3 regions of the Streptomyces sp. NPDC037288 genome follow, and region 2 is predicted to be linked to each of the others. Evidence: riboswitches for the same ligand, from Rfam matches in the RefSeq annotation. Region 2 holds a riboswitch; each other region holds the start of a gene.
What was found. Region 2 has a riboswitch for cyclic di-AMP ahead of ACZ7GZ_RS38065 (M23 family metallopeptidase). Riboswitches for the same ligand answer to the same signal wherever they lie in the genome.
Positions count from the first base shown of each region.

Region 1: linked by a shared signal. The riboswitch ahead of ACZ7GZ_RS13915 (M23 family metallopeptidase) and the one ahead of ACZ7GZ_RS38065 (M23 family metallopeptidase) in region 2 are both predicted to bind cyclic di-AMP.
Region 3: linked by a shared signal. The riboswitch ahead of ACZ7GZ_RS16580 (M23 family metallopeptidase) and the one ahead of ACZ7GZ_RS38065 (M23 family metallopeptidase) in region 2 are both predicted to bind cyclic di-AMP.

Region 1 covers NZ_JBVJVY010000009.1:143,903-154,041, reverse strand. The annotation lists gene ACZ7GZ_RS13940 (serine/threonine-protein kinase) at 1-802, opposite strand, end outside; gene ACZ7GZ_RS13935 (MBL fold metallo-hydrolase) at 1,219-2,403, opposite strand; gene ACZ7GZ_RS13930 (glutamate dehydrogenase) at 2,813-3,997, shown strand; gene ACZ7GZ_RS13925 (TetR/AcrR family transcriptional regulator) at 4,111-4,725, shown strand; gene ACZ7GZ_RS13920 (SGNH/GDSL hydrolase family protein) at 4,931-5,716, opposite strand; gene ACZ7GZ_RS13915 (M23 family metallopeptidase) at 5,934-6,836, opposite strand; cyclic di-AMP (ydaO/yuaA leader) riboswitch at 6,841-7,002, opposite strand; gene ACZ7GZ_RS13910 (alpha-galactosidase) at 7,303-9,384, opposite strand; gene ACZ7GZ_RS13905 (tyrosine-protein phosphatase) at 9,557-10,139, shown strand, end outside.
Region 2 covers NZ_JBVJVY010000061.1:1,794-11,932, forward strand. The annotation lists gene ACZ7GZ_RS38025 (hypothetical protein) at 1-309, opposite strand, end outside; gene ACZ7GZ_RS38030 (hypothetical protein) at 485-610, opposite strand; gene ACZ7GZ_RS38035 (DUF2637 domain-containing protein) at 763-1,419, opposite strand; gene ACZ7GZ_RS38040 (hypothetical protein) at 1,430-1,603, opposite strand; gene ACZ7GZ_RS38045 (GTP cyclohydrolase II) at 2,154-2,789, opposite strand; gene ACZ7GZ_RS38050 (MarR family winged helix-turn-helix transcriptional regulator) at 2,896-3,429, opposite strand; gene ACZ7GZ_RS38055 (dihydrofolate reductase family protein) at 3,492-4,628, shown strand; tRNA gene ACZ7GZ_RS38060 (tRNA-Met) at 4,676-4,749, opposite strand; cyclic di-AMP (ydaO/yuaA leader) riboswitch at 5,060-5,206, shown strand; gene ACZ7GZ_RS38065 (M23 family metallopeptidase) at 5,216-6,244, shown strand; gene ACZ7GZ_RS38070 (aldo/keto reductase) at 6,324-7,268, shown strand; gene ACZ7GZ_RS38075 (PrsW family intramembrane metalloprotease) at 7,309-8,628, opposite strand; gene trmB (tRNA (guanosine(46)-N7)-methyltransferase TrmB) at 8,694-9,521, opposite strand; gene lhgO (L-2-hydroxyglutarate oxidase) at 9,535-10,139, opposite strand, start outside.
Region 3 covers NZ_JBVJVY010000012.1:35,347-45,485, forward strand. The annotation lists gene ACZ7GZ_RS16565 (bifunctional acetate--CoA ligase family protein/GNAT family N-acetyltransferase) at 1-1,823, opposite strand, end outside; gene ACZ7GZ_RS16570 (HPr family phosphocarrier protein) at 2,001-2,282, shown strand; gene ACZ7GZ_RS16575 (GntR family transcriptional regulator) at 2,422-3,108, opposite strand; gene ACZ7GZ_RS16580 (M23 family metallopeptidase) at 3,307-4,050, opposite strand; cyclic di-AMP (ydaO/yuaA leader) riboswitch at 4,063-4,223, opposite strand; gene ACZ7GZ_RS16585 (M16 family metallopeptidase) at 4,462-5,850, opposite strand; gene ACZ7GZ_RS16590 (M16 family metallopeptidase) at 5,847-7,241, opposite strand; gene ACZ7GZ_RS16595 (DNA gyrase/topoisomerase IV subunit A) at 7,623-10,082, shown strand; gene ACZ7GZ_RS16600 (CobW family GTP-binding protein) at 10,079-10,139, opposite strand, start outside.

The DNA.
Region 1 (10,139 bases), on a different contig from region 2:
GCCAGGCGGCTGCCTGCTCGGCGGTGGGCCGGTGGGCCGGGTCCTTCGCCAGCATGTGCAGCACGTAGTCGGAGAGCGGCTGCGGTATGCCGGGGCGCAGGTGGCCGGGCGGTACCGGTGTGGCACTGACGTGCTGCTGGACCACGGCGAGTGACGTGGCTCCGCTGAACGGAGGCCGTCCGGTGAGCAGTTCGTACAGGACACAACCGAGGGAGTACACGTCGGACGCGGGCTGCGCGGGACGGCCCAACGCGCGTTCCGGAGCCAGGTAGTCGGCAGTGCCGATGATCTTGCCCGTGGCGGTCAGGCCGCTGGCGGCCTCCTCGGCGAAGCGCGCGATGCCGAAGTCGGTGATCTTCACCGTACGGTCGGTGGTCAGCATCACGTTGGCGGGTTTGACGTCCCGGTGGACCACTCCCTCCTGGTGTGCCGCAGAGAGGCCGGCGGCCGCCTGTGCCGTGATGGCCGCCGCCTCGGCCGGGGGCAGGACACTTCGCAGGGAGCGTTCCTGGGCCAGGTTCCAGCCGTCGACGAGTTCCATGACCAGGTGAGGCTGGTCATGGTGCGCGTCGAAGTCGTACATGCCCACGACGTTGGGGTGGCTGACCCGGGCCACGATCCGCGCCTCCAGGCGGAATCGCTCGGCGTCCTCCGCCTCCTCGGTATGCAGCAGTTTGACCGCCACGGGCCACCCGAGGAGTTGGTCGCAGGCTCGCCACACCTCCCCCATCGCGCCGCGTCCCAGCAGCTCCTGCAGCTCGTAGCGGTCCGCCAGCAGACTCTGCACACCCACCCCGATCATCGCGTTGCTCGTACTTCCCCCAGGCCCGGTGGTTCGGTTTGCGGGCGTTCGGGTCCCGGTTGCCCGGGCCGGGGATTCACCTGCCTGCCCCTCGTTGCGCGACCACCCGCTCGGAACAGGGGGCGAGCAGGTGCCACGAAGCCCCTGGGTCCCCTGGGCCCACTCCTACAGCGCACGGGAGTGCCGGGCCGTCACACCCTCGTCCCTGAAGCCGGGCCCGGCGTGTACCAGTTGACCGTGCTGGGCGGCCAGACGTAGCGGGATGGGGCCGGCCCTGGGCACTTAGGCGTCCGCGTCATGGACCGCCCGAGCGGCTGGCCCGCCCGCCAGCCGCCTGTTCGGCGGTGACGGTCACCCGCACGCTCGCGCCCGTACGGCAGGGCTTCCGTCAGGCGCTCGGGTGTCGTCCTCCGTGGTCAGTCTTCGCCCACAAGGTCGAGGTCGTCACGAGACGTCACCGCGGTGATCTCCGGAACAGGCCACTTGCGGTCCAGTGGCAGGGACACATCCCGCCACCAGGCATGCGTGGGGAGGATTCCAGCAGGCTCGAAGGGCCGGCCCGGAACAGGGAGGGCGACCGGCTGTCCGACCGCGTCGGCTGCTGCAAGCGTCCACTCCCCCGGCTCGGCCCAGGGGTGCGGGGCGAGGTTGAAGGTGCCCCAGTGGATCGGCAGCAGCGCGCCGTGCGGCGCTCCGCCCTGCAGATCGAGGTGGGCGCGCAGGCCTTCCTCGGGCGTCATGTGGATGTCGCGCCAGAACTCGCTGTACGCGCCGATCTGGATCATCGTGGCGTCGAACGGGCCGTGGGCCGCGCCGATGGCCTCGAAGCCGTCGAAGTAGCCCGTGTCACCGCTGTGGAAGACGCGGTGCTCCTCGCCTGCGACGGCCCAGGACGCCCAGAGGGTGTGCTGGGTGTTGCGCAGGCCGCGGCCGCAGAAGTGGCGGGCCGGGGTGGCGGTGAGGGTGAGCCCGCCGACCCTGGTCGACTCGTGCCAGTCCAGTTCGCGCAGCCGGTCCGGGGAGACGCCCCAGTGTTCGAGGTGGGCGCCGACGCCGAGCGGCACGGCGAACAGGGTGTCCGTGCCGGCCAGCGCCTTGATGGTGGGCAGGTCCAGGTGGTCGTAGTGGTCGTGCGAGATGACGACCACGTCGACCTCGCCGAGCGCGGCCAGCGGCAGCGGCACGGGGTGCAGCCGCTTGGGTCCGGCGAACGGGAACGGGGAGCAGCGCTCGCCCCAGACGGGGTCGAACAGCACGCGGTGGCCGTCGATCTCCGCGAGGACGCTGGAGTGGCCCATCCAGGTCAGCCGCAGTCCTGTGGCGGGCGGCTCGGCCAGGTCGGCGAAGGTCGTGGGATGCACCGGGACGGTGCCCTTCGGGGCGCGCAGGGGACGGGTGTCCTTGTCGAGGAACACCTTGGCGAGGTCCAGCGCGGAACCGGAGGGCCGGGTGCGTGCCGTGCCGCCCGGGTTCTGGAAGACGCCGTCCCTGAAGTGGGGAGAGCGGCGGATGCGTGCCAGGCGCTCACCGCCCGGGTCCGCGCCGAAGGCCGCCGGCCGCAGCGCGCGGAGCCCGGAGCTCCAGGAACGCAATCCGGTCACGGTACCTCCCGGTGGAGTGGGTGAGGCTCCCCATTATGGTCGGCCCCTCCGACAGCCCGGGACGGCCGGGGTGCCCGCACGCCCCCGGCACGCGCCATTGACCCTTCGTTCAGCGCGTTGACAGGGTGCTACGACCTCCGGATACTGACTCGTTATTCAGTAGAGGGAGGGCGTTGGAAGCGACGCGCCGGAAGCTCTGTCCTGCGCCTTCGCGCGACGGGATGCGGCGCGCGGGAGCGTACCGGCCTCGGTGGGCCCGCCGCCGGGCGGCCTGTCCGCCCCGGTCCGCGCCTACGACGGACACGGCACACACACGCGCGCGTGCCACCCGCCACCCTGGCGCGCGCCCGCGCCGAGGCCTCGAGCGCGGCCCGGCCCCACCCCTGAGCACCGCCCCCGAGGAGACCCCATGACCGTCCCCGCCCCGCTGATGTCGCTCGTCTGGACGGACCACGTCACCGGCCGCCGGGGCTTCCTGGTCGTGGACCGGCTGGTGCGCGGTGTGGCCAGCGGCGGGCTGCGGATGCGCCCCGGCTGCACCCTGGAGGAGGTGGCGGGGCTCGCCCGCGGCATGACGATGAAGGAGGCGCTGCACTACGACCCCGAGGCGCGCTACGTCCCCCTCGGCGGCGCCAAGGGCGGCATCGACTGCGATCCGCAGGATCCACAGGCGTACGGGCTCCTCGTCCGCTATCTGCGCGCCATGCGGCCGTACATCGAGTGTTTCTGGACCACCGGCGAGGACCTCGGTCTCACCCAGGACCTCGTCGACCGGGCGGCTGCCGAGGCGGGCCTGGTCTCCTCCGTCCAGGCGGTGTACCCGCTGCTGGACGACGAGGCGACGGCCCGCAGACGACTCGCGGACGCCTTCGCGGTCGAGGTGGACGGCATCGGCCTGGACGAGCTGGCCGGCGGCTGCGGGGTCGCCGAGTCGGTGCTCGCGGCGCTGGACCGGGCGGTGGTGCCGTACGCGGGCACCCGGGTGGCCGTGCAGGGGCTCGGCACGATGGGCGGGGCCACCGCGAGGTTCCTGGCGCGCGCGGGGCTGACGGTGGTGGCGGTCGCCGACCTCAAGGGCACGATCGCCAATCCGGCGGGGCTCGACGTCGAGGCGTTGCTGACCGCCCGGGACGGTAACGGCACCGTCGACCGCCGTGCGCTGCGCCCCGGCGACCGCGAACTGCCCGGGGACGCCTGGCTGTCCGCTGACGCCGAGGTGCTGGTACCGGCCGCCGTGTCGTACGCGATCGACACCGGGAACCAGCAGCGGATCCGCGCCCGCTGGATCGTGGAGGCCGCCAACATGCCCGTGCTGCCCGAGGCGGAGGAGCCGCTGGCGGCGCGCGGGGTGGCCGTGCTGCCGGACGTCGTGGTCAACTCCGCCACCAACGCCTGGTGGTGGTGGACCCTGTTCGGCGACATCGGCCCCGACGCCGACGAGGCCTTCGCGCACATCCGGCGCTCCATGCGCGCCCTGGTCGAGCTGATGCTCGACCGTGCGGACGCGGACGGTACGACCCCGCGCGCGGCCGCCCACGCCCTGGTGACCGACCGGCTGCCGGTGATCGCGGACCGCTTCGGGTGGTACCGGTGACGGACCCCGGCGAGCCCCCGCCACCCCGTGGGCAGGTCACAGTCCCGCACTCGAACAGCCGGAAGGAACCGGGTCCTTCCGCGGCACCCCTGCCAACGGATTAGGGTGACCGGGTGGCGAGAGTGCGGTTGAGCGTGGCCGAGCGGCGGGAGGAACTGCTGCGGGCCGCCATCGGGCAGATCGAGGCGCGGGGCGTGGCGGCGGTCAGGATCGCCGACGTGGCCGCGACGCTCGGGGTGAGCAACGCGCTGGTGCTGTACCACTTCTCGACGAAGGAGAGGCTGGTCGCGGCCGCGTTCGCGTACGCGGCCGAGGACGATCTCGTGCATCTGCGCAAGCTGCTGGGGCGGCGGACGTCCGCGCTGCGCCGGTTGCGGGCCGCGGTGCGCTGGTACGCGCCGACCGGGCAGGCCAAGGGCTGGCGGCTGTGGATCGAGGGCTGGGCGGTGGCTCTGCGCGAGCCGGCCCTGCGGGAGGTCACCCGGGACCTCGACAGGCAGTGGAAGGCGGCGATCGCCGGTGTCATCGCCGAGGGGGTGGCGGCGGGCGAGTTCGCCTGCGCCGACCCCGCCGGTGCCGCGCTGCGGCTGACCGCGCTGCTGGACGGGCTGGCCGTGCAGCTGACCTCGTACCCGGGGTCGGTGCCGCGGACCCGCGCGCAGGAGTGGGCCGACGACGCGCTGGCCCGTGAACTGGGCCTGGACCGGGAAGCCCTGATCGAACGCTAGCCTCCGCGCCGGGCACCCCCTGCCTACCGGACACGGGCCACCACTTCCGGCACGCCCCCTCCCGGCAGAGTCAGGCCCCGCCCCCGCACCGCGGGTTTCCGACAGGGAACGCCCCACCCGCAGGGCCCGGCGCCGCTGCGCACGGCCGGACGCGACCGCGCCCCGCACCCGCGGGGATGCGCGGTGCGGGGCACGCGGGTGTCGGTCAGGCCACCGAGGTGATGCGCAGCTTGATGTCGTCGGGGGACAGGGTGCCCTTCGCGGTGACGTGGTCGCCGGAGGACTCACCGCGCAGGCGGCGGCCGATCCACGGGACCAGGTACTCGCGGGCCCAGTGGACGTCGTCGCGGCGGATGTCCAGCGTGCCCCGGGGCGGCTGCGGCGGCCACGGCTGCTCCGGGTCGGCCGGGATGTCGAGGCCGAGGGCCTGGCCGGCGCGCAGCGCCACGCGCGTGTGCCCCTCGGGCGAGAGGTGGAGCCGGTCGCTGTCCCAGGCCCTGCGGTCCTGCACGGACTTGAGGGACCACAGGTCGAGCACCGGGCAGCCGTACCGGTCGGCGATGGCGCGGACGTGCCCGTTGTACGTGGCGATCTTGCCGCGCAGATGCTTGAGCAGGGGGACACCACGGGTGTCGAAGCCGGTCGTCACCAGCACCGTGCCGGCCGCCTCGGTCAGCCGGGCCACGGCCCGCTCGAAGCGCTCGGCCACCTCGTCCGGGTCGGTGCCGGGGCGGATGATGTCGTTGCCGCCCGCGCAGAAGGAGACCAGGTCCGGGGCGAGTTCGACGGCCTGCGGGAGCTGGTCCTGCACGATCTGGTCGAGCAGCTTCCCGCGCACCGCGAGATTGGTGTACTCGAAGTCGCCCTCGGGCTGCCGGTCGGCGAGCAGTACCGCGAACCGGTCGGCCCAGCCCACGAACGCCCCGTCGGGCCCGGGGTCGCCGACGCCCTCGGTGAAGCTGTCCCCCACCGCCACGTACGACCCGATCACTGATCTGTTGTCATTCTTCGAATCGTCTGCCACGTCGGACCATGATTCACCTTCGGATGTGGCCTACGCGACCGTAGGCAGGGGTTGACGAGCGGTGAGAAAAGACACCCTTAAATCGTTTGCCAACCCGGAATAAGGCGAGAACACCGAAGGCCGGACCCGGGGATCGTGGGTCCGGCCTTCGGCCGCGTGTCAGGCAGGTGGTTCTGATGGGGCGTCAGACGACGGCGACGCCGTGCTCGCGGAGGTAGCCGACCGGGTCGATGTCGGAGCCGTAGTCGGGGGTCGTACGGATCTCGAAGTGCAGGTGCGGGCCGGTGACGTTGCCGGTGGCGCCCGACAGGCCGACCTGCTGGCCCTCGGTCACGGTCTGCCCGGCCGAGACGGAGAGCTGGGAGAGGTGGCCGTACTGCGCGTAGTGTCCGTCCTTCAGCCTGAGGACGACCTGGTTGCCGTACGCTCCGCCCCAGCCGGCGGAGACGACCGTGCCCGCGGCGACGGCCTTGACCGGGGTGCCGGTCGGTACGACGAAGTCGACGCCCGTGTGGTAGCCGCTGGACCACATGCTGCCGGCCACGTGGTAGCCGGTGCCGATGGTGGCGCCGGTGACCGGGAGGGTGAAGCCGGTGGAGGTGGTCGCCGTGGTGGCGGCGCCGGAGGTCCGGGGCGCCGGGGCCGCGTGGGACGTGGAGGGGTGTGAGTGGGCGGACGGCCGGCTCGGTGCCGCGGACTCGGTGCGGGTCGGCGCCGCCGGCCGGCCGAGCGCGAGCCTCAGCCCGGGGTGGATCAGCGACGGGTCGTCGCCGACCCCCTGCCGGTTGTCGGCGTAGAGGCGGTGCCAGCCGCCCGCGACGTGCTGCTCCTCGGCGATCGTCGAGAGGCAGTCGCCGGACTTCACCCTGTAGGTGCGCAATCCGGGGTTCGGCTGCGCGGCGGCCTTCTTCACCGGGGCCTGAAGGGACTGCACGGACTGTGCGGAAACGGACTGCGTGGTGGCGGCATGCGCCCCGGTGGTGCCGACGAGCGGGAGGGCCAGGGCGGCGCCACCGGTGCCGGCAACGGCGATCGAGCGGGAAAAACGCGGGGGCTTGGGGCGTCGGTGCTTGCCCTTACCGGGCATGGCGCATTCCTCTCCGGCGCCTGCGAGGTGAGCTGTCGGGTTCGGGCTGGAGCTGCCCGGCCGTGCGCGCACGGCTTCACCCCGAGCCTGTCGCGGAGACCGGACAGGCCGTCATACCTGGTGGGTCCCCCGCTCCTGCCGAACACGGGTCAAGTGTGTGGGAGTCCGGGCGGCGGCAGGATTCGGCGTTCCGTCCGGATCGCTGGCGAACGTAAGCGAGTAGGACGCAGGGAGACAAGCAGCCGGTTCCCGCTGTTCGCCGTCACGAAGATCGGTCACGGGACAACACGGTCACACTCCGTGAATTCCGTCCGCTCCGCCCTCTTAATTTCCCTTTTCACCGTGGAAATTACGTGAACATGACGCGCGACGCACGGTCACGTATATGACGCTCCTCACGCACACCCGGCCACGAACCCTCATTCCCCAGCGAGTTGGAATTAAGGCGTCAATTCGGACAGAAGGCCTAGATGCGGCGCAGCCGGAGAACCGTTGCATCCAGGTCACCCTTGAGTCCGCTGCGCAGCCCGTGGTGCAGCAGCACGGCGCCCCGGTGGACATCACCCGTTTCGCGGCATTCGTACGATGCCGCCGGGTCGAGTCCGCGCAGGCGCAGCGCCGGCACGGGCTCTCCGTGGCTCTGCGCCTGGAGCCAGGCGAGGACCACCGTCTCCTCGCCCAGAACGTACTGGACGGCGCTCAGGCCACCGGCCGGCGGTCGCAGCCGGTACAGGTCGCCCTGCTGGACGACCGGGCGGATCTCCTTGTAGAGATCGACCCACTGCCGGGCCTCGGCCAGCTCCTGATCGGTCCATTCCGTGAGGTCGCCGCCGACCCCGAGGACGCCCGCCATGGCGCTGACGAAGCGGAAGCGCAGGGAGCTGACCCGGCCATTGAGCTGGGTGTTCGGGCTGTCGGTCACCCATGCGGCCATGATCCGGGCGGGGTGGATCTGGCTGAAGCCGTGCTGGATGGCGAGCCGGTCCAGCGGGTCGGTGTTGTCGGAGGTCCACACCTGGTCGGTGCGGCTCATGACGCCGAGGTCGATCCGGCCGCCACCGCCCGAGCAGGACTCGAAGGCGACGGAGGGATGGGCCGCGCGCAGCCGGTCCAGCAGGGCGTACAGGGCGCGGACGTGGTCCACCCACAGGCGCTGCGGGTACGGCTCACCGGGCCAGCCGGCGTCGGTGAAGCAGCGGTTGAAGTCCCACTTCACATAGTCGATCGGCGCGCTGGAGAGGAGGGTGTCCAGCTGCTCCCAGAGGTGTTCCCGGACGTCCTCGCGGGCGAGGTTGAGGACGAGCTGGTTGCGCAGTTCCGTCCGCTTCCGCCCCGGTTGGTACTGCACCCAGTCGGGGTGTGCGCGGTACAGGTCGCTGTCCGGGTTGACCATCTCGGGCTCGACCCAGACGCCGAACTGCATGCCGAGGCCGTGCACCTGGTCGGCGAGGGGCTTCAGGCCGTGCGGGAAGCGGTCGGGGTTGGGTGTCCAGTCACCGAGGCCCGCGCGGTCGCCGGTGCGGGCGCCGAACCAGCCGTCGTCCACGACGAAGAGCTCCACGCCGATCCCGGCGGCCCGGCGGGCCAGCGCGAGCTGCTGCTCCTCGGAGATGTCGAAGTTCGTCGCCTCCCAGGAGTTGAAGAGCACCGGCCGGTCCCGCTCGGCGTCCGGGATGACGTACGCGCGCTGGTAGGCGTGCCAGGCGCGGCTGGCGCCGCCGAAGCCGCCGTCGCTCCACAGGCCCGCGAAGACCGGGGTGGTGTACGACTCCCCCGGCTCAAGGAGCAGCAGGCCCGAGTCGTCGTAGCCGGCGCCGCCGGTGATCTGCACGCGCGCGTCCGGGAGCTGGGCGACCGCGATGCGCCAGGAGCCGGACCAGCCGAGCGCGCAGCCGTAGACCTCGCCGTGCTCCTCGGTGGCGTCGGTGTCCAGCGCCACCCAGGGCAGGTGCTGGTGGCCGGTGTGGCCGCGGCGGCTGCCGATGACCTTCTCGCCGTAGGTGAGCGCGGCGGTGGCGAGGCGGGACTCGGCGGCCCAGCGGCCGTGCAGCTGGGACAGCCGCCAGCCCTCGCGGTCGGGCAGGGTCCAGGTGGCGGCGTCGGCCCGCAGCAGCTCCACGCGCGCGTGTCCGCCGTTCTCCACGGTCACCCGGCGTTCCACGACATCGCCGCGCATCCGGTAGTGGAGGGTGACGGCGAGGCCGTCGTCGTCGAAGCGCAGCCGCAGCTCGTCGCCCTCCGCCCCGTCCACCTCGTACGCCTGGAAGGTCCACTGCGTGCCGCGGCGCTCGGCGGTGCGCACCGACAGGGCGGGGCGGACGAAGCGGGGGCCGCCCTCGACGGGGTACTCCTCGCGGCCGTCGAGCGGGGACTCGAAGGGCCGGTAGCCGGGCAGCGGGTCCTCGGCCAGGGCCTGCGCGTCCGCGAGGGCGATGCGGGGCCCCCAGTGCAGGTGGAGCAGCTCGTCCGCGCCGGTGAGATGGAGGGCGTAGCTGCTGGTGAGCCCCGAGAGGAGCCAGGTACGACCGTCTTCGGCGATGTCCACCACGTAAGACCTCACAGGTGCCAACAGATCCGCTCACGTGCCAACATCATCGGGTCGTGGGGGCGCGGTGACAATGCCTGTGGACAACTCCTTGCCCGAGGAAACCGATGTCGTATCGTCGACGGAGCGCCCGCCGACGAGCCGCGACGGCGGGGTCCGACCGTGAGGAGCCCCCGTGACGCAGCAGGTCCCGTCGACCGAGCCGGAGCTGGCCGGAGTACGCAATTTCCGTGACGTGGGCGGACTGCCGACCGTGGACGGACGGCGGGTGCGGCACGGGGTGCTGTTCCGCAGCGGCCACCTGGCGCACGCGACGGAGGACGACGCCGCCTTCCTCGCCTCGCTGGGCCTGCACACGGTCTTCGACTTCCGCAACGCGGCCGACCAGCAGCTGGAGGGCCCGGACGTCGACCTGCCCGGCGTGCGGAACGTGAACCTGCCGCTGAGCGACCCGGCGGACGGTGCCGAGTTCTGGAAGATGGTCCGCGACGGCGACCTCGACCAGCTGCGCGACATCCTCGCCGACGGCAAGGCGGCGGCCCGGATGGTCGCCTCGTACCGGATGATCGTCAAGAAGCGCACCGCCGAGCACTCCCAGGTGCTGCGCGCGCTCACCGAGGACAGCGTGCCCGCGCTGATGCACTGCGCGGCGGGCAAGGACCGCGCGGGCATCTCCATAGCCGTGACCCTCCTCGCGCTGGGCGTGGAGCGCGAGGCGATCATGGCCGACTACCTGGAGTCCAACGCCAAGCACCGGC
Region 2 (10,139 bases):
GTCGACGACGTCGGTGAGGTGCTGCTTGCCGCGCACCACCGCGAGGCGACCCGTCATGAAGACCGCCACGCCGGCGAAGAACGCCACCGCCGCTCCCAGCAGGCGCAACCACCAGCGGGCGTGGGGAAGGGAAGCCCACTGGACGCTTCCCAGGTTCTTCCTGAAGACCGTGAACCCCAGGAGGCCCGACGCCGCACCCACGATGCGCAGGGTCCACCCGCCGCAGACCAGCACGCGTCCTGTGGCCGCCCGTTGCACACCGCGCGGGGACGGCTTCTTCTCCAGCTGGAAGTGCCGGCTCCTGCTCATACGTACGGCCCCACGTGCGCCCCCCGTGTCGCTTGCGTCAGCCGTGGACGCTTCGGAAGATACGCCAACCCGGGCCCGCGCACAGGGCAGTTGGGCCCGCACGCACAACCTTCACACGGAACGCGAACAGGCCGTGACCTCCACGGTCGACGGCCTGCCCACGTTCAAGAAGGGGTTACCAGCAGAGCTTGCTAATCGTGTGCTCGTCGCACACGTGGCCGTCGGCAGCCGAAGCGGTAGCGGCGGGGATCGCAAGAGCCGCCAGGAGCGCGGCGATGAAGAGGGCGGAGATGTGTCGCATGGCGAACGGTCCTTTCTGGGTCCTCCGGCAAGACAGGTGTCTTGGGGGTGAGCCCAGGCTTGCTCAGACCCGCACACTCCGCATGTCGAACGAACACGGTCAGTGACCACAGGGGCGCCCGGACCGGCTGCGGCCGGCCCGGGCGCCGTACGTCATGTGGTGTCGAACGACGACGACCCCTGCGGCTTGGAGTTCCGCCGACTGTGCGCGGCGTGCCGGGGCTTGGACACCTTGGACGAGACCTGCCCGACGATCTCCCAGAAACACACCAGTGCGGTGATGGGCGGAATTCCGAAGATGATCAGTGAAAGCGGTGAATGTGATGAATGGCTGACGCACAGGGCGACGGCCATGGCGGAGGCGCCCAGCAGCACACCCCAGGATCTGCGCGCACTCCGACTCTGCACGGTGGCCCGCAGAATGGACAGGGCCGCCACGAGCCACGGTCCGTACACCGTCAGCGGCCACCACCGGGCCAGTCTCATCGGCAGTACGGAAGAAGCGGTGGCACGGAGCTGGGTATAAGAATAAGAAAACGACCAGCCCAACATGCAGATTGCGCACACCGAGATCGTCGCGATCAAGAGGGTGACGTGAGCGCTGCGACTGTTCTCGGGTGAGCGGGATTCCGTGCGGATCCGCCGCCGGTTCCGCCTGTGGCTGGACCGTTCGTGCGGCGGGCTCGGCTCGGGATTCGCGGCGGATGCGGCGGACAGCATCTGGGCCAGCTCTTCGACCGGGTCCCACTCTATCTCGATCGTACTGAACTCGGAGTCGATGAAGACGTCTTCGTCCTGAATCCTGTCCATCAGGTAAGTCCTATAGCCCCACCATCGCCTGCAGATACTCGGTTTCCAGCTGGGTGATTCTCCTCAGGAACTCATCGAGTAGATCCGAACATCCGTCAAAACGTCCCTCCCCTTCGTCGTGTTCCGCCTGAAGTGTGAGCGCCGAGCGAAGATTCCCGGCGGCGATCCTCTCAGTCAGTGTCACGACCGCCTAACGAGCTCCTCGGGTGGCGGGGGTGTGCGGCATTCGGGTGTTTCCGTGGCCCGAAAGCAGTATCCGGCGGGTCCGATGACAGCAATTGGCGAAAATGCGAGTAACTGGGGAACTGCATTCGGTGAATAGAGAGGGAGCGGATCCGGCCACCGACGGTCCTGCCGCCACGACCGGCCACCTCGGGCCTCGGTGCGTCCGTCAGGGTGAATCGGCCGTGTCGCGACGGCCGGGACGGTGGCGGACGGCACGGTGCGCGGCTCGGCGTGGGCGCGCGGTGCGACCCGGCGCCCGCTTCCGGAGCGCCGACCCGCCCGCCCGCCGCGCGGTCTGGCCGAAACCGATCGCCGGGCAGCCGCGGCTGGCCGGCGTGGCCGGGCCCTTCAACCTGTGGAGTGCGCGGCCGTCATCGCCGCGTCGCCGTGAGGACCTCCGGTGGCACATGGTCGGGGCCTCGGCGTGGACGTGGCGGACGAGGGCGAAGTGGTTCGGGTAGTCGGCCCCCCCCGGCGGCCCCCCGGCCCGCCCCGCATCAGCCCGCGTTTCAGCCCGCGGTCAGTCCCGTCAGCTCGGCCAGGGGGAGGGTGTGGCGGGTCTGGAGGACCTTCGCGCGCAGATAGCGGACGTTGTGGGCCGTGGTGAAGACGCCGGTCGGCACCCGGTCCCGTACGACGACGCCCAGCGCGCGCAGCTGCTCGGCCTTGTCGGGGTTGTTGGACAGCAGGTCCAGCTCGTCGATGCCGAGGGCGGCGAGCATCTGCGCGGCGGCGGTGTAGTCGCGGGCGTCCTCCGGCAGGCCGAGCGCGGCGTTCGCCTCGTAGGTGTCGAGGCCCTGGTCCTGGAGGGCGTACGCGTCGAGCTTGTTGTAGAGGCCGATGCCGCGGCCCTCCTGGCGGAGGTAGAGCAGGACACCGCCGGTGGTGGCGATGCGCTCGACCGCCTCGCGCAGCTGGGGTCCGCAGTCGCAGCGGGCCGAGCCGAAGACGTCGCCGGTCAGGCACTCGGAGTGCAGGCGCACCAGCGGGACCGGGCCGGGGTCGCCGAGGACGACGGCGACATGCTCCTGGCCGTCGGCCAGGCCGTGGAAGGTGACGAGTTCGGCGTCGACGCCGTAGCCGTCGTGGAAGCGCAGCGGTACCCGGACGCGGGCGCGCGGGGTGGCGGCGGTGGTGTCGGGCATGCGGATCCCTCCGGGGAAGGTGCTTCAGATTTGAAGCAGCGGTACGCGGGGACCCTACCCCATGCTTAAAACTTAAAGCAATCACTTTCCGTGTGCCGGGCGGGACTCAGGGGGTGCGGCCCGGGGTCGAGGAGGAGCAGGACGACCGGCGCCGCCAGGGCACGTCCTCCGCCCCGGGCGCGCTGTCGTCCCCCTGCAGTCCGCTCGCGATCCCGGTGCAGATCTCCTCCAGCTGCCCCACCTGTTCCGGCGTGAGCCGGTCGAACAGGGTGGTGCGCACGGTCTCGACGTGCCCGGGCGCCGTACGCTCCAGCACGGCCATCCCCTCGTCCGTCAGCACGGCGATGCTGCTGCGCTTGTCCCAGCGGCAGTCCTCCCGGCGCACCAGCCCGTCCCGTTCGAGACGGGTCACCGCATAGGTCAGCCGGCTGCGCGTGATCTTCAGCGTCTCGGCGAGATCGGTCATGCGCAGCCGCCGCTCGGGCGCCTCGGAGAGGTTGGCCAGCACGGAGTAGAACAGATGCGGCATGCGGGCCGTCTGCTGGAGGTTCCGGTCGATCGCGTCGTCCAGCAGCCGGGCGGCGGCCAGGTAGGCGCGCCAGGCGCGCTGCTCCTCGGGAGTGAGCCAGCGGGTCGTCATGCCGCCAGTGTAAGTTTGTTTCAAACTTGAACCAAGTCTGACTTTTCAGGGAGAGCGCGCCGATGTCGTACCCCTATGTGCTGCTGTCCGCCGCCGTCTCCCTCGACGGCTACCTGGACGACACCGGCCCCGAACGGCTCCTGCTGTCCAGCCCGGCCGACTTCGACCGGGTCGACGCCGTCCGGGCCTCCGTCGACGCCATCCTGGTCGGCGCCGGGACGATCCGCGCCGACAACCCACGGCTGCTGGTCAACTCCGCCGAGCGCCGCGCGGCCCGCGTGGCCGAGGGCAGGCCGGAGTACCCGCTGAAGGTGACCGTCACCGCCACCGGCGACCTCGACCCCGGCGCCCACTTCTGGCACACCGGCGGCGGCAAGCTCGTCTACACGACCGACAAGGGCGCCGAACAGGCCGCACGCCTCCTCGGCGGCACCGCCGACATCGTCCCGCTCGGCCCCGACCTCGACTGGCGGGCCCTGCTGGGCCACCTGCACGGCGTGCGCGGCGTACGGCGCCTGATGGTCGAGGGCGGCGGCACGATCCACACCCAACTGCTCCAGCAGGGCCTGGCCGACGAGCTCCAACTGGTCCTCGCGCCGCTGTTCGTCGGCGACCCGGCCGCCCCCCGCCTGTTCGGGCCGGGCGCCTACCAGGCCGGCCGGCTGCGCCTCGCCGAAACCCGCCGCATGGAGGACGTGGTCCTCATGCGCTACGAGCCCACGGCCCCCGGCGCCGGCCCGGTCCCCACCGCCGCCGACCGCCACTGGCTGCGCACCGCCTGCGACCTGGCCGCGCTGTGCCCGCCCTCGGAGACGGCGTTCAGCGTCGGCGCGGTGGTGGTCGCCGCCGACGGTACCGAGCTGGCCCGGGGGCATTCCCGGGAGGGCGGCGACCCCGTGGTGCACGCGGAGGAGGCGGCCCTGGCGAAGATCGATCCGGCGGATCCGCGGTTGGCCGCCGCCACGGTGTATTCCAGCCTGGAGCCCTGCGCCCGGCGTGCCTCGCGGCCGGCGCCGTGTGCCGAGCTGATCCTGCGGGCGGGGGTGCGGCGGGTGGTCACGGCCTGGCAGGAGCCGGACACGTTTGTCTCCGCGGCCGACGGGACGGGGGTCCTGGTCGGCGGAGGTGCACAGGTGGTCGTACTGCCGGAGCTGGAGGGACTCGCCAAGGCGCCGAACATGCATCTGCTGGGACGCTGAAAACACCCAGGGCCGGAATCCACTGGATTCCGGCCCTGGGCCTTCAGTAGCGGGGACAGGATTTGAACCTGCGACCTCTGGGTTATGAGCCCAGCGAGCTACCGAGCTGCTCCACCCCGCGTCGTTGTGACTCCAGAGTACCCCATCCGCAGGGCGGCGCGCACACCGCTTTCCCGCGGGCCGCCCCGACGGGGAGATCGTCTGTACCGAGAGTGATCGGACGACCGCCCTCCGCATAACATCTGAGTCACCATCAAAAACCCCGAGACTCCTGAACGCCGGCCAAGTCGCCCGTTTTGGAGGGCTCCTGACCGGTAAGTCCAGGCCGGAAAACGTTAATGATCAAGTCGAACGGCTTGGAAAGTGACCAGCAGGTCTATTAACGTTCGATAACGCAGCGCGGTCGTCCCAGCCGTCACAAGAGACGGCTCCGTGCGCACGCGCCGAATCCCGCAAGGGAACCGGGGAACCACCACCTTGGGGTGAATCACGCGGATGCCGTGACCGGTATACGCGCGTAGGAGACCTTCCTGCTCCGAACCCGTCAGCTAACCCGGTAGGCGGAGGAAGGAAAGGAGTACGCCCGAGTGGCGTCCAACCACCCTGCCCCAGAAGCCCCGTTCATGCCCGAGCCGGCCGAGCCCGAGACCTTCGGCTACGGCTCCTACCGCGCCGAAGAGGGCCCCTGGGAGGAGTGGAACCCCACCGAGGACTCCCTGACCCCGGTCCGCGGCCGGCACCGCGTCGCCAAGCAGCGCGGCGGCTTCGCGCGCAGCTCCACCGTCCTCGGCGTCGGCGTGCTCGCCGCGGTCGGCGCCGGCGGCATGGCCAGCGCCAACACCGGCAAGCCGCCGGTCTCCATATCCCTGCCGGACCTGGACTCCGTCGGCCACCTCTTCGGCGACGACTCCTCCGACGCGCACCACACCGACACCACCGCGCTCAGCAACGTCGGCGTGACCTCGGCCGACAGCAAGGACTCCGACGCGGGCGAGGCCCTGCGCAACCGGATCATGGCCCAGGCCGAGCAGCAGCAGAACAAGGCCGACAGCAAGGCCACCGCCGCCGCGCTCGCCGCGGCCGAGAAGCAGACCGCCGCCGCCGCGGCCAAGGCGGAGAAGGACGCCGCCGCCAAGGCCACCGCCGCCAAGGAGAAGGCGGAGGCCGACGCCGAGAAGGCGGCCGAGGCCAAGCGGCTGGCCGAGCTGGCCAAGCAGTACCAGCTGCCCGTCGTCTCGTACACGATCACCGGCACCTTCGGCCAGCCCGGCGCCATGTGGTCCTCCGGCTACCACACCGGCCTCGACTTCGCCGCCCCCACCGGCACCCTCATCAAGGCCATCCACGGGGGCACGATCACCCAGGCCGGCTGGGCCGGAGCCTACGGCTACCGCACGGTCCTCACCCTCGACGACGGCACCGAGCTGTGGTTCTGCCACCAGTCCTCGATCAACGTCAAGGTCGGCCAGAAGGTCTCGACCGGCGAGGTCATCGGCCGCATCGGCGCCACCGGCAACGTCACCGGCCCGCACCTGCACCTCGAGGTCCACCCCGACGGCCAGGCCGCCGGCATCGACCCGGCGCCCTGGCTGCGGGACAAGGGCCTCAACCCCTGAGCGTGTCAGCCATGAGAAACATGTGAAATCGGCGCCGGCGGTGGAATGCGATCATCCACCGCCGGTGTTGACGTCGAGCATGACTTCTCTGCGCACACTCGGTTCCTCCGGCCTCGAGGTCTTCCCGCTCTCCCTGGGCGGCAACGTCTTCGGCTGGACCGCCGACGAGGAGACCTCCTTCGCCGTCCTCGACGCCTACACGGCCGCCGGCGGCAACTTCATCGACACCGCCGACTCCTACTCCGCCTGGATCGAGGGCAACAAGGGCGGTGAGTCCGAGACGATCATCGGCAAGTGGGTCAAGGCCCGCGGCAACCGCGCCGACGTCGTCATCGCCACCAAGGTCAGCCAGCACCCCGAGTACCAGGGCCTGTCCGCGACCAACATCAGGGCCGCCGCCGACGCCTCCCTGCGCCGCCTGGACACCGACTACATCGACCTCTACTACACCCACTTCGACAAGCCCGAGGTGCCGGTCGAGGAGATCATCGGCGCGCTGGACGAGCTGGTGAAGGCGGGCAAGGTCCGGCACATCGCCGCCTCCAACATCAGCCCCGAGCGGCTGCAGGCCTCCCTGGACTTCTCCGACCGCGAGGGCCTGGCCCGCTACGTCGCCCTCCAGCCGCACTACAACCTCGTCTCCCGCGAGACCTACGAGGGCCCGCTGCAGGACCTGGCCGCCCGCGAGGGCCTGTCCGCCGTGCCGTACTTCTCCCTCGCCTCGGGCTTCCTGACCGGCAAGTACCGCCCCGGCGCCAAGGTCGACAGCGCCCGCGCGGACCGGGCCGAGCGGTACGCGGAATCCGAGCGCGGCCGACGGGTCCTGGCGGCCCTGGACGAGATCGCCGCCGCGCACGAGGTCCCCGTCGCCACGGTCGCCCTCGCCTGGCTGGCCGCCCAGCCGACGATCACCGCCCCGATCGCCTCGGCCCGCACGGTGGCCCAGCTCCCGGCGCTGACGGGGGTGGCGGACCTGAAGCTGACGGACACCGAACTGGCGAAGCTGACGGAGGCGTCGGCATAACTTCCCGGGCCAGCGGCGGCTGACCTTCTCCCGCCGCTGTCTATGACCGGTACGGGTTGTACGCGGGATACGGCGCCTTGTACGCGGGATACGGCGCCGCCGGATACCCGTACCCCGGCCAATACGCCGTAGGCATCCGCGCGGGAGCAGTCGCCCCGGCCGCATACTCCAGAGCCGGCCGAGCCACATCCCTCCGCTTCCACAGTTCGTCCAGCAGCTCCCGCTCCCGTACGACGAACTCGGCCCCGCCCTTCCCCTTGCGCCCCCGGTGCCGCAGAGACGCCAGCGACGTCGCGTACGCCTCGTACTGCGCCACGGCGCGCGCCGCGGGTCGCCCGGCGTGGTGGCGGGCGTAGTCACGGGCCGCCCGCCGCGCCCGCATCGACCCGAGCGCGCACGGCTCGGCGGGCCCCAGCCAGCCGGCCAGCACATACGCCGGCAGTTCCGTCCGCACGGTCCGCAGCTGCCGCTGCCGCGTCCAGATCGCGAGCCAGGTCAGCAGCCCGAAGACGGGCACCATGAATCCGCCGTAGACGGCGAAGAACCCGAACTCGCCGAAGGTGGAGGAGCCGTTCCAGAAGGCGTGCATGCTCATCGCGAGCAGCAGACCGCAGAGCGGCAGCAGCACCCGCCGGGCACGCTGCCGCTCGGCGGAGAGCGCGGCGACGCCGAAGCCGATGCCGGTCAGGACGGTGAACAGGGGGTGCGCGAACGGGGACATCACGATGCGCACGAAGAAGGTGGCGGCGGTGACGGAGGCGATGCCGCGGCCGCCGCTGAGCTGGTCGGTCCCGAAGGCCGTACCCAGGTAGAGGATGTTCTCGGTGAACGCGAACCCGGTGGCGGTGGTCCCGGCCACCACCACCCCGTCCACGATCCCGGTGAAGTCACGTCTGCGGAAGAGGAAGACGAGCAGGACGGCGGCGGCCTTGGCGGACTCCTCCACGACGGGCGCTATCACGGTGGCGCCCAGGGTGTCGGCACCGGCCGGATCGGCGGTCGCGGTGGCTATCCACTTGGTCGCGAAGCTGTTGGCGACGATGGCTATCAGCGCCGCCGCGCACGCTCCCCAGGCGAAGGCGAAGACCAGGTTCCGCCAGGGGCCCGGCTCAACCCGGTCCAGCCACCGGAAGGCGGCTATGAGCCACGGCACGGGCAGCACGGCCAGTCCGAGCCCGACGAGGAACCCCTCCGTACCGGTCTGTCTGCGCACCAGCGCGAGAATGACCAGCCCGGACAGTGCCAGCAGTGTGATCAGTGTCCCGTATCTCACCCACCTGTGCTGCCACCAGCGCGGATGGTGAAGCACAAGGCCCTCGGGGCCCGGGGGATACGTCGGAAACGGAGGACTGGTGGCCACGGCATCGACCCTAACGGTGGCGGGGCGAGGGGCTGGAGCGTTTACCGGCCCCGATGCGGTACGCGCTATCGGTCCTGGCTGTGCGGTACGCGGCGGAAGAGCAGATCGTTCACGACATGTCCCTTGTCCAGTCCCTGCCCCTCGAAACGGGTCAGCGGCCGGGACGCGGGGCGCGCCGCGAAACCGCCGTCCGCCTGCGTGTTCTCGAAGTCGGGGTGCGCGGTGAGCACCTCGAGCATCTGCTCGGCGTACGGCTCCCAGTCGGTCGCGCAGTGCACGATCGCGCCGGGCTTCAGCCGGGTCGCGGCGAGCGTCAGGAACTCGGGCTGGATGAGCCGCCGCTTGTGATGCCGCTTCTTGGGCCAGGGGTCCGGGAAGTACACCCGCAGCCCGTCGAGCGAGTCGGGGGCGAGCATCTCCCTGAGCAGGATGATCGCGTCACCGTTCGCCACCCGGACGTTGGAGAGGCCGTTCCGGTCGGCGAGAGCCAGCAGATTGCCCTGCCCGGGGGTGTGCACGTCGACGGCGAGGATGCCGGTGTCCGGGTCGGCGGCGGCCATCTGTGCGGTGGCCTCGCCCATCCCGAACCCGATCTCCAGCACGACCGGCCTGTCGTTCCCGAACAGCTCGCCGAGGTCGATGACCCGCTGCCCGTCGATGTCGAGCCCCCACTTGGGCCACAGCCGCTGCAGCGCGTCCGCCTGCCCGGCGGTCACCCGGCTGCGCCGCGGCTGGAAACTCCGGATCCGCCGCTCGAAGTGCGACCCGGCGGGATCGGCCTTGGGCCCGTCCGGGAACCGCGGCTCCCCCTTGGTCCGGGTATGCCGGACGGAGACGCCGGGGGTGTGCGGAGTCGGCGAGGGGGCTTCGGGGAGGTTCAGCGAGTCAGACACAGTGCTTCCGATTTTACGGCCCGCCGGGAGGGCGCCTTTGCGAGCCGAGCATGTCCAGCACCCGGCGCCCCACCTCCCGCCCGATCGGCAGGGAAGCGGTGGCCGCAGGCGAGGGCGCGTTCAGGACGTGCACGGCCCGCGCCCCCTCGCGGATGAGGAAGTCGTCCACCAGCGTCCCGTCCCGCAGCACCGCCTGCGCCCGCACGCCGGCAGGGGCCCGCACCAGGTCGTCCGCCTCCACGCCGGGCAACAACCGGCGCACCGCCGTCAGGAACGCCCCCTTCGACAGCGAGCGGCGCAGCTCACCCGCGCCGTATCTCCAGTGCCGCCGGGCGATCGCCCACGACCCCGGCCACGCCACCGTCCCGGCCAGCTCCCGGGGGTGCACGACTCCCCAGCCGTACCCCTCCCGGGCCAGCGCCGGTACCGCGTTGGGCCCGATGTGGACGCCCCCGTCGATCCCGCGGGTCAGGTGTACCCCGAGGAACGGGAACGCCGGATCCGGCACCGGATACACCAGCCCGCGCACCAGCTCCGGACGCGCCAGCTCGTAGTACTCCCCGCGGAACGGCACGATCCGCACCTCGGGCTCGTCCCCGGTCAGCCGGGCCACCTCGT
Region 3 (10,139 bases), on a different contig from region 2:
ACATGCACCACCAGCACCGGCTTGCCAGGAACCGCAGCCGCAGCCGACCGCAGCGCCTCCGCCAACTCCGCGTCCCGCGGCGACGCTTCCCCGATGGCCGGTATCGCCGTCACCACGACGGAGTCGCACGTGTCGTCGGCCAGCGCCCGCGTCAACGCCCGATGGAAGTCCTCCGCGGTCGCCCCCGTCGTCAGATCCACCGGACGCGACGGCCGTAGCCCCTCGGCGAGACAGCGGTCGTAGGCCAGCACTCCCAGCGACTCGGAGTTCCCGAGGATCGCCACTCTCGGCCCCGCGGGGAGCGGTTGCCGCGCGAGCAGCAGTCCCGCGTCGACCAGCTCGGTGATCGTGTCGACCCGGAGCACCCCGGCCTGCCGCAGCAGCGCGGAGACGGTGTCGTGCGGCAGCCGGGTGGCCCGTACCGCGTGCCCCTGCGGCGCGGAACCGACCCCCTGCACCACGACCAGCGGCTTCGCCGCCGCCGTCCGCCGCGCGAGGCGTGTGAACTTGCGGGGGTTGCCGATCGACTCCAGGTACATGAGGGCGACGTCGGTCTCGGGGTCGTCGTACCAGTACTGGAGGACGTCGTTGCCGGAGACGTCCGCGCGGTTGCCGGCGGACACGAAGGTGGACACGCCCGTGACCCCGGTGACCCCTCCCCCGCGCCGGTGCAGCCGGGACAGCAGGGCGATGCCGATGGCGCCGGACTGGGCGAACATGCCGATGCGGCCGGGGCGGGGCATCTCCGGGGCCAGGGAGGCGTTCAGCCGGACGTCCGGTGCGGTGTTGATGATCCCGAACGCGTTCGGGCCGATGATCCGCATGCCGTACGCGCGCGCCTGCCGCACGAGTGCCCGCTGCCGCTCGCGCCCCTCGGGCCCGCTCTCGGCGTACCCGGCGGAGAGCACGACGAGCCCCTGCACCCCGTGTTCTCCGCATTCGGCGACCACGGCGGGCACGTGCTCGGCCGGTACGGCGACGACGGCGAGGTCCACCGGGCCGTCGATGTCCCGCACGGACCGGTGCGCCGGCACCCCGCCGGCCTCCTCGAGGTCCTCCAGGAAGGCCTTGTTCACGGCGTGCAGCCGGCCGCCGTAGCCGGCGTCCCTGATGTTGCCGAGGACGCTGCGGCCGACTCCGCCGGGGGCGCGGCCGACGCCGACGACCGCGACCGAGCCGGGCACGAGCAGCCGCCGTACCGAGCGGGCCTCGGCGCGCTGTTCCCGCGCGCGCTGCACGGCCAGGGAGCGGTCGGTGGGTTCGAGATCGAACTCCAGGCGTACGACGCCGTCCTCGAAGCTGCGCTTCTGGGTGTAGCCGGCGTCCGTGAACACCTTGATCATCTTGGTGTTGGCGGGCAGCACCTCGGCGGCGAAGCGGCGGATGCCGCGCTCGCGGGCGACGGCGGCGATGTGCTCCAGCAGGGCGGAGGCGACCCCGCGGCCCTGGTGTGCGTCCTGCACGAGGAAGGCGACCTCGGCCTCGTCGGCGGGGGCGGAGGCGGGCATGCCGTCGGCGCCGATGCGGTCATAGCGTACGGTGGCGATGAACTCGCCGCCGACGGTGGCCGCGAGTCCCACCCGGTCCACAAAGTCGTGGTGCGTGAAGCGGTGGACGTCCTTGGCGGAGAGCCTGGGGTACGGCGCGAAGAAGCGGTAGTACTTCGACTCGTCCGAGACCTGCTCGTAGAAGCTGACCAGGCGGTCGGCGTCATCAACGGTGATGGGCCGGATGCGCGCGGTTCCCCCGTCGCGCAGCACCACGTCCGCCTCCCAGTGGGCGGGGTACTGGTACCGGTCCTGCCGGTCCGCCGAGGTCTGCATGGGCCCCAGAGTACGGCTCGCGTACGACAACGGCGCGGGGCAGTCTGTGGAGAACGAGGAGTCGGACCGAGGCCGCGGTCCGACGACACGCGGGGCGGGACGAAGGTCCGCTCCGGGCATGCTTCACGATATGGGAAACTGGTCTAGACAACCCTGAAGACTGAAGGGCAGCAACACATGGCTGAGCGCCGCGTCAACGTCGGCTGGGCCGAGGGCCTCCACGCCCGCCCCGCCTCCATCTTCGTCCGAGCCGCCACGGCCGCAGGCGTCCCGGTGACGATCGCCAAGGCTGACGGCAACCCCGTCAACGCGGCCTCCATGCTGGCTGTTCTGGGTCTGGGCGCCCAGGGCGGCGAGGAGATCGTCCTCGCCTCCGACGCCGAGGGCGCGGACGCCGCCCTGGACCGTCTGGCCAAGCTGGTCTCCGAGGGCCTGGAAGAGCTGCCCGAGACCGTCTGAGCAAGGCGAGAAAGCCGCGCCACCCATTCCGGGTGGCGCGGCTTCCGCCTTTTCCGGACCTTGAATTCAGGGCGCACGGGATAGGGGCAGCGGAAATCCAGGACCACCGAATACCCCTTCTTTGTATACGGCTTCCGTGTTAATGCCGAAGACTCGACATGTTTACGGTGTGTTGCGAAGTCCTCACACGCTCGGCGGCCCGGGGGCGACGCAGCCGGTGCGCGGCCGTCGCACGCTCGGTGTGCAGCGCCGTGACCGCCCGCGCGCGCTCGCCGTCGCCGCGCGCCACCGCGTCGACGATGGCGCCGTGTTCCACCCAGGACTCCACCGGACTCGGCGGCGCCTCCACCGCGTACATCCAGGCGATCTTGTGCCGCAGCTGGATGAGCATCGCGGTCAGCGAGGGGCTGCCGCAGGCCTGGGCGAGCGTCTCGTGGAACCAGCCGCCCAGTGAGCGCAGATCGTCGCTGTGCCCCCTCCTGGCCCGCTCCTGACCGAGCCTGACCAGACCGCGCAGCACCTTGAGGTGGGCCTCCGTGCGGCGCTGGGCGGCCCGGGCGGCCCCGAGCGGCTCCAGGAGCATGCGCATCTCCAGCAGGTCGGCGGCCTCCTGCTCGGTCGGCTCGGCCACGCACGCGCCCGCGTGCCGGCGGGTCACCACGAAGCCCTCCGCCTCCAGGGTGCGCAGGGCCTCGCGGACGGGGACGCGCGAGACGCCGTAGCGGCGGGCCAGGACTTCCTCGGTGAGGCGGGCGCCGCGCTCGTGGACACCGGCGACGATGTCGTCCCGGATCGCCGTGCACACCGAGTGCGCCGGAATACGCATGACCGACCTCCGCCTTAATCCCCGTGAAACGTCGACGATGGACGCGTGTTCCGTGACTCTATTCCAATACCTCGGAAATTCCGACGGCGGGCCGGAATCCATGGATATTTTTTGGTCGGCGGGTCCGGCGTCCGTCCCGGAAAACAGCGAAAGCCCCGGCCGGTGCGGGCCGGGGCTGCGCGGGCAGAGCCAGGGGCGTCAGACGTCCACGCCGTGCTGGCGGAGGTAGGCGACGGGGTCGACGTCCGAACCGTAGTCGGGGGTCGTGCGGGCCTCGAAGTGGAGGTGCGGACCGGTGACGTTGCCGGTCGCGCCGGACAGACCGATCTGCTGGCCCGGCGTGACCCGCTGCCCCACCGTGACGCCGATCGACGACAGATGGCCGTACTGGGTGTACATGCCGTCGGCCATCCGGATCACGATCTCGTTGCCGTACGCGCCGCCCCAGCCGGTGGAGACGACGGTGCCCGCGCCGACCGCGTGGACGGGCGTGCCGCTGGCCGCGTGGAAGTCGATGCCGGTGTGCGAGCCGGAGGACCACAGGGAGCTGCTGGCCTTGTAGGCCGTCGACACGTAGGAGTGGGCGATCGGGGCGACGAAGGCGTTCAGACGCTTGCGCTCGGCCTCGCGGGCGGCGCGCGCCCTGGCCTCGCGGACCTCCTTGGCCCTCTTGGCCGCGGCCTCCTCGGCCGCCTTCTGCTCGGCGACCTGCTGCTGGGCGGCGGCCTGCGCGTCGATCTGCTCGGCTATGTCGTCTCCGACGCTGACCACCGGGGTGAGGCCGGTCTGCTCGGCGGTGTTCTCGGCGGCGAACGCCGCGGGCGCCGCGACCGTGCCGATGACGCCGGTGGTGGCGAGGGCCGCGACGCCGGCCGCCTGAGCGGTGGTGCGCTTGACCCGGCCGGGCTTGCGGTGCTTCCCGGTGGCGCACATGAACGCCATGAAGTGGCTGGTCCTTTCCTTCCCTCTCGCCTACCGGGTTAGCTGACGGGTTCGGAGCAGGAAGGTCTCCTACGGACCCCCTCGCTCACGCGCGGGCGCCCGATTCACCCCAGGGACGGTGGGTCCCCGGCTCCCCTGGCTCGCGCCGTACGGGGACTCGGCGATGGCTGTCCGGTGCCGCGGGTGCGGCGCACTGCCTGACGAACAGCCCGGACGACGCTACGGAAGCCTGCTTTCCCATCTCAAACGGATCCGGGCTTTTGTAGCGCATCCCACAGGGCAGACGGGCAACCTCCGCCCCAATCCGGACATCTGGTAGGTGGAGAGCGGAGCACGCAAGGGGCCCTGACGACCCGTCGGTCGTCAGGGCCCCACGCGTGTGTGCCGCTACTCGGCCGCCCGCGCGGTGACCTACTCGGCCGCCACCACGGTCACTTCGCCGATGCCGAGTGCCTCGACCGGCGCCTTGATCTCGGCGGCGTCACCGACGAGGACGGTCACCAGGCGGTCCACCGGGAAGGCGTTCACGACCGCCGCGGTGGCCTCCACCGTGCCCGTCGCGGCCAGCTGCTGATACAGCGTCGCCTGGAAGTCGTCGGGCAGGTGCTGCTCGACCTGGTCTGCCAGCGTGCTCGCGACGGCCGCCGCGGTCTCGTACTTCAGCGGCGCCACCCCGACGAGGTTCTGCACGGCCACGTCCCGCTCGGCGTCGGTCAGGCCGTCCGCCGCGAGGGTGCGCAGCACCTTCCACAGGTCCTCCAGCGCCGGACCGGTGTTGGGGGTGTCCACGGAGCCGCTGATGGCGAGCATCGAGGCGCCCGTGCCGTCCGGCGCGGACCGGAGGACCTGCCCGAAGGAGCGCACACCGTAGGTGTAGCCCTTCTCCTCGCGCAGGACGCGGTCCAGGCGGGAGGTGAGGGTGCCGCCGAGGCAGTAGGTGCCGAGCACCTGGGCGGGCCACACGCGGTCGTGCCGGTCGGGGCCGACGCGGCCGATGAGCAGCTGCGTCTGCACGGCGCCCGGCCGGTCCACGATGACCACGCGTCCGGTGTCGTCCGCGCTCACCGGGGGCACGGGCCGCGGCTCGCCCGGGGTGCCGGTCCAGGCGCCCAGGGTGTCACCGAGCAGCGCGTCCAGATCGGTGCCGGTGAGGTCGCCGACCACGACGGCCGTGGCCGTGGCGGGGCGAACGTACCGGTCGTAGAAGGCGCGTACGGCGGTGGCGTCGATCTTCTCGACGGTCTCCTCCGTGCCCTGGCGGGGACGCGACATCCGCGAGGTCGCCGGGAACAGCTCCTTGGAGAGTTCCTTGGCGGCCCGGCGGGAGGGGTTGGCCAGCTCGTGCGGGATCTCGTCCAGGCGGTTGCGGACCAGCCGCTCGACCTCGCTCTCGGCGAAGGCGGGCGCGCGCAGGGCGTCGGCGATCAGCCCGAGGCCCTTGGCCAGACGGGAGGCCGGGACCTCCAGGCTGAGCCGGACGCCGGGGTGGTCGGCGTGCGCGTTGAGCGTGGCGCCCGCGCGCTCCAGCTCGGCGGCGAACTCCTCGGCGGAGTGCTTGTCGGTGCCCTCGGAGAAGGCCCGCGCCATGATCGTGGCAACGCCGTCCAGGCCGGCCGGCTCGGCGTCCAGGGGGGCGTCGAGCAGCACCTCGACGGCGACGACCTGCTGACCGGGGCGGTGGCAGCGCAGCACGGTCAGGCCGTTGTCGAGCGCGGTGCGCTCGGGCGCCGGGAACGCCCAGGGACGGGCCTCGCCGGGCTGCGGCTGGGGGTGGAAGTCCATGGTGGCGAGCTCGGTCACTTGGCCGTCTCCTCGTTCTCGTTACCGGCCTCTACGGTCGCTTCCTGCTCCGGGTCCTCGGGGACGTCGGCGTCCGGGACCTCCTCCGGCGACTTCGGTTCGTAGACCAGGACCGCGCGGTTGTCGGGGCGCAGACGGGCCTTGGCGACCTCCTGGACCTCCTTGGGGGTGATCTCCAGGACACGCTTGACGGCGGTGAGGGCGAGCTGCGGGTCGCCGAACAGGACCGCGAACCGGCACAGTTCGTCGGCGCGGCCGGCGACCGTGCCGAGCCGGTCCAGCCACTCGCGCTCCAACTGGGCCTGGGCGCGCTCCATTTCCTCGGGCGTGGGGCCCTCCTCGGCGAACCGGGCCAGCTCCTCGTCGATGGCGGCCTCGATGACCGGCACCTCGACGTCACCGGAGGTCTTCACGTCCAGCCAGCCCATCGAGGGCGCGCCGGCCAGGCGCAGCAGGCCGAAGCCGGCCGCGACGGCCGTACGGTCGCGGCGCACCAGCCGGTTGTACAGGCGGGAGGACTCACCGCCGCCGAGGACGGTCAGGGCGAGGTCGGCCGCGTCGCACGCGCGCGTGCCGTCGTGCGGGAGCCGGTAGGCGGCCATCAGGGCGCGCGCCGGGACCTCCTCGACGAGGACCTCGCGCTTCTGCTCGCCGATGACCTCCGGCAGGGAGCCGTCACGCGGCGCGGGCTTGCCGTCGTGCGCGGTGATCGAACCGAAGTACTTCTCGATCCAGGCGAGCGTCTGCTCGGGGTCGATGTCGCCGACCACGGAGAGCACCGCGTTGTTCGGCGCGTAGTAGGTGCGGAAGAACTGGCGGGCGTCCTCCAGGGTGGCCGCGTCCAGGTCCGCCATCGAGCCGATCGGCGTGTGGTGGTAGGGGTGGCCCTCCGGGTACGACAGGGCGGTCAGCTTCTCGAAGGCGGTGCCGTAGGGGACGTTGTCGTAGCGCTGGCGGCGCTCGTTCTTGACGACGTCCCGCTGGTTCTCCATGGACTCGTCGTCCAGGGCGGCGAGCAGCGAGCCCATGCGGTCGGCCTCCAGCCAGAGGGCGAGCTCCAGCTGGTGCGCGGGCATGGTCTCGAAGTAGTTGGTGCGCTCGAAGCTGGTGGTGCCGTTGAGCGAGCCGCCGGCGCCCTGCACCAGCTCGAAGTGGCCGTTGCCGTTGACCTGCGCCGAACCCTGGAACATCAGGTGCTCGAAAAGGTGAGCCAGACCGGTGCGTCCCTTGACTTCGTGACGGGAGCCGACGTCGTACCAGAGGCAGACCGCCGCCACCGGGGTCAGGTGGTCCTCGGAAAGCACCACGCGCAGACCGTTGGCCAGGCGGTGCTCGGTCGCTGTCAGGCCCCCGGAGCCTGCCTCGGCTGTGGTCGTGTGACCCATGGGCATGTACATCCCTTCGCGAGCGGATGCGGTTGTGGAAACCGCGGTCTTCCTGCCGTTCCTGCCACTGTATGCACAGCGTGCGGGGGCTCGGCGAAGTTCCCGCGGGAGGTACGCCCAGAGCGGATCACGTAGCCTGCCCCGGACCCGGCTCGTGGGCCCGGGAAGCCCGCCGGGACCGGGTAGTGGCACGGGCTGTCAGTGCCTCGGTCCACAATGGTCGGCGTCAGGTCCGTCCCACGCTTCAGCAAGAGCGAGCCGGAGGGGCGCGTCGGTGTCGGGAGGGCGAGCGCGCGGAGGCCCGAAGGATTGGGCACAATCGCCCTCTCGACACCGGCACGAGGCGCCCCGCAGGCGAACGAACAGATCAGAAGGAGCCAGGCAGCGATGGCCCGCCGCAGCACGAAGACCCCGCCGCCCGACGATTCGTACGAGGAGAAGATCCTCGACATCGACGTCGTGGACGAGATGCGTGGCTCCTACCTCGAGTACGCGTACTCGGTCATCTACTCGCGCGCCCTGCCGGACGCCCGTGACGGCCTCAAGCCGGTGCACCGCCGGATCGTGTACCAGATGAACGAGATGGGCCTGCGCCCCGACCGCGGCTACGTGAAGTGCGCGCGTGTCGTCGGCGAGGTCATGGGCAAGCTGCACCCGCACGGCGACGCGTCGATCTACGACGCCCTGGTGCGCATGGCGCAGCCCTTCTCCATGCGCGTGCCGCTCGTCGACGGGCACGGCAACTTCGGCTCGCTGGGCAACGACGACCCGCCGGCCGCCATGCGGTACACCGAGTGCCGCCAGGCCGAGGCGACGAGCCTGATGACCGAGTCGATCGACGAGGACACGGTCGACTTCGCACCCAACTACGACGGCCAGGAGCGGGAGCCGGTGGCGCTGCCCGCCGCCTTCCCGAACCTGCTGGTCAACGGCTCCTCGGGCATCGCCGTGGGCATGGCGACGAACATGCCGCCGCACAACCTGGGCGAGGTGATCGCCGCCGCCCGGCACCTGATCCGCCATCCGAACGCGGACCTGGACGCGCTGATGAAGCACGTCCCGGGCCCGGACCTGCCCACCGGCGGCCGGATCGTCGGTCTGGAGGGCGTCCGGGACGCGTACGCGACGGGCCGCGGCACCTTCAAGATCCGTGCCACGGTGTCGGTGGAGACGGTGACGGCCCGCCGCAAGGGCCTGGTCATCACCGAACTGCCCTTCACCGTCGGCCCCGAGAAGGTCATCGCGAAGATCAAGGACCTGGTCAACGCGAAGAAGGTCCAGGGCATCGCCGACGTCAAGGACCTCACCGACCGCGAACACGGCCTGCGCCTGGTCATCGAGATCAAGAACGGCTTCGTGCCGGAGGCGATCCTGGAGCAGCTGTACAAGCTGACCCCGATGGAGGAGTCCTTCGGGATCAACAACGTCGCCCTGGTGGACGGCCAGCCGCTCACGCTGGGGCTGAAGGAGCTGCTGGAGGTCTACCTCGACCACCGCTTCGACGTGGTCCGGCGGCGCAGCGAGTTCCGCCGCGGCAAGCGCCGCGACCGGCTGCACCTGGTCGAGGGCCTGCTGACCGCGCTGGTCGACATCGACGAGGTCATCCGGCTGATCCGGTCCAGCGACAACTCCGCGCAGGCCAAGGAGCGCCTGATGGAGCGCTTCTCGCTGAGCGAGGTGCAGACGCAGTACATCCTCGACACACCGCTGCGCCGGCTCACCAAGTACGACCGCATCGAGCTGGAGGCGGAGAAGGACAAGCTGACCGCGGAGATCGCGGAGCTGACCCGGATCCTGGACTCCGACGCGGAGCTGCGCAAGCTGGTCTCGGCCGAACTGGCCGCCGTGGCCAAGAAGTTCGGCACCGACCGGCGCACGGTCCTGCTGGAGTCGGCGGGCGCCGCGGTGGCCGCGGTGCCGCTGCAGGTCGCCGACGACCCGTGCCGGGTGCTGCTGTCCTCGACGGGTCTGCTGGCCCGTACGTCGACCGGCGAGCCGTTCGAGGAGGAGACGGGCGCCAGGCGCGTCAAGCACGACGTGATCGTCTCGGCGGTCCCGGCGACCGCGCGCGGCGAGATCGGCGCGGTGACCTCGGCGGGCCGCCTGCTGCGGATCAACGTGGTCGACCTGCCCCAGCTTCCGGAGACGGCGACGGCCCCGAACCTGTCCGGAGGGGCCCCGCTGGCGGAGTTCGTGTCCCTGGAGGACGACGAGACGGTGGTCTGCCTGACCACGCTGGACGAGTCGTCGCCGGGCCTCGCGCTCGGCACCGAGCAGGGCGTCGTCAAGCGCGTGGTGCCCGACTATCCGTCCAACAAGGAGGAGTTGGAGGTCATCACGCTGAAGGAGGGCGACCGGATCGTCGGCGCGGTGGAGCTGCGCACCGGCGAGGAGGACCTGGTCTTCATCACCGACGACGCGCAGCTGCTGCGCTTCCAGGCGTCCATCGTGCGCCCGCAGGGCCGCCCGGCGGGCGGTATGGCGGGTGTCAAGCTCGCCGAGGGCGCGAAGGTGATCTCCTTCACGGCCGTCGACCCCGCGACCGACGCGGTGGTCTTCACCGTGGCGGGTTCGCGCGGCACCCTGGACGACTCGGTGCAGACGACGGCCAAGCTGACGCCGTTCGACCAGTACCCGCGCAAGGGCCGGGCCACGGGCGGCGTGCGCTGCCAGCGTTTCCTGAAGGGCGAGGACTGCCTGGCGCTGGCCTGGGCGGGACCGGCTCCCGCCCGCGCGGCGCAGAAGACCGGCACCCCGGCGGAGCTGCCGGAGCTGGACCCGCGCCGGGACGGCTCGGGCACCTCGCTGCCGAAGACGGTGTCGGTGGTCGCGGGACCGGTGTTCTAGCCCCCGTACGACTCCGGGTCGGGCTCCTCCTCGGAGCCCTGGACATAGCGCAGGACG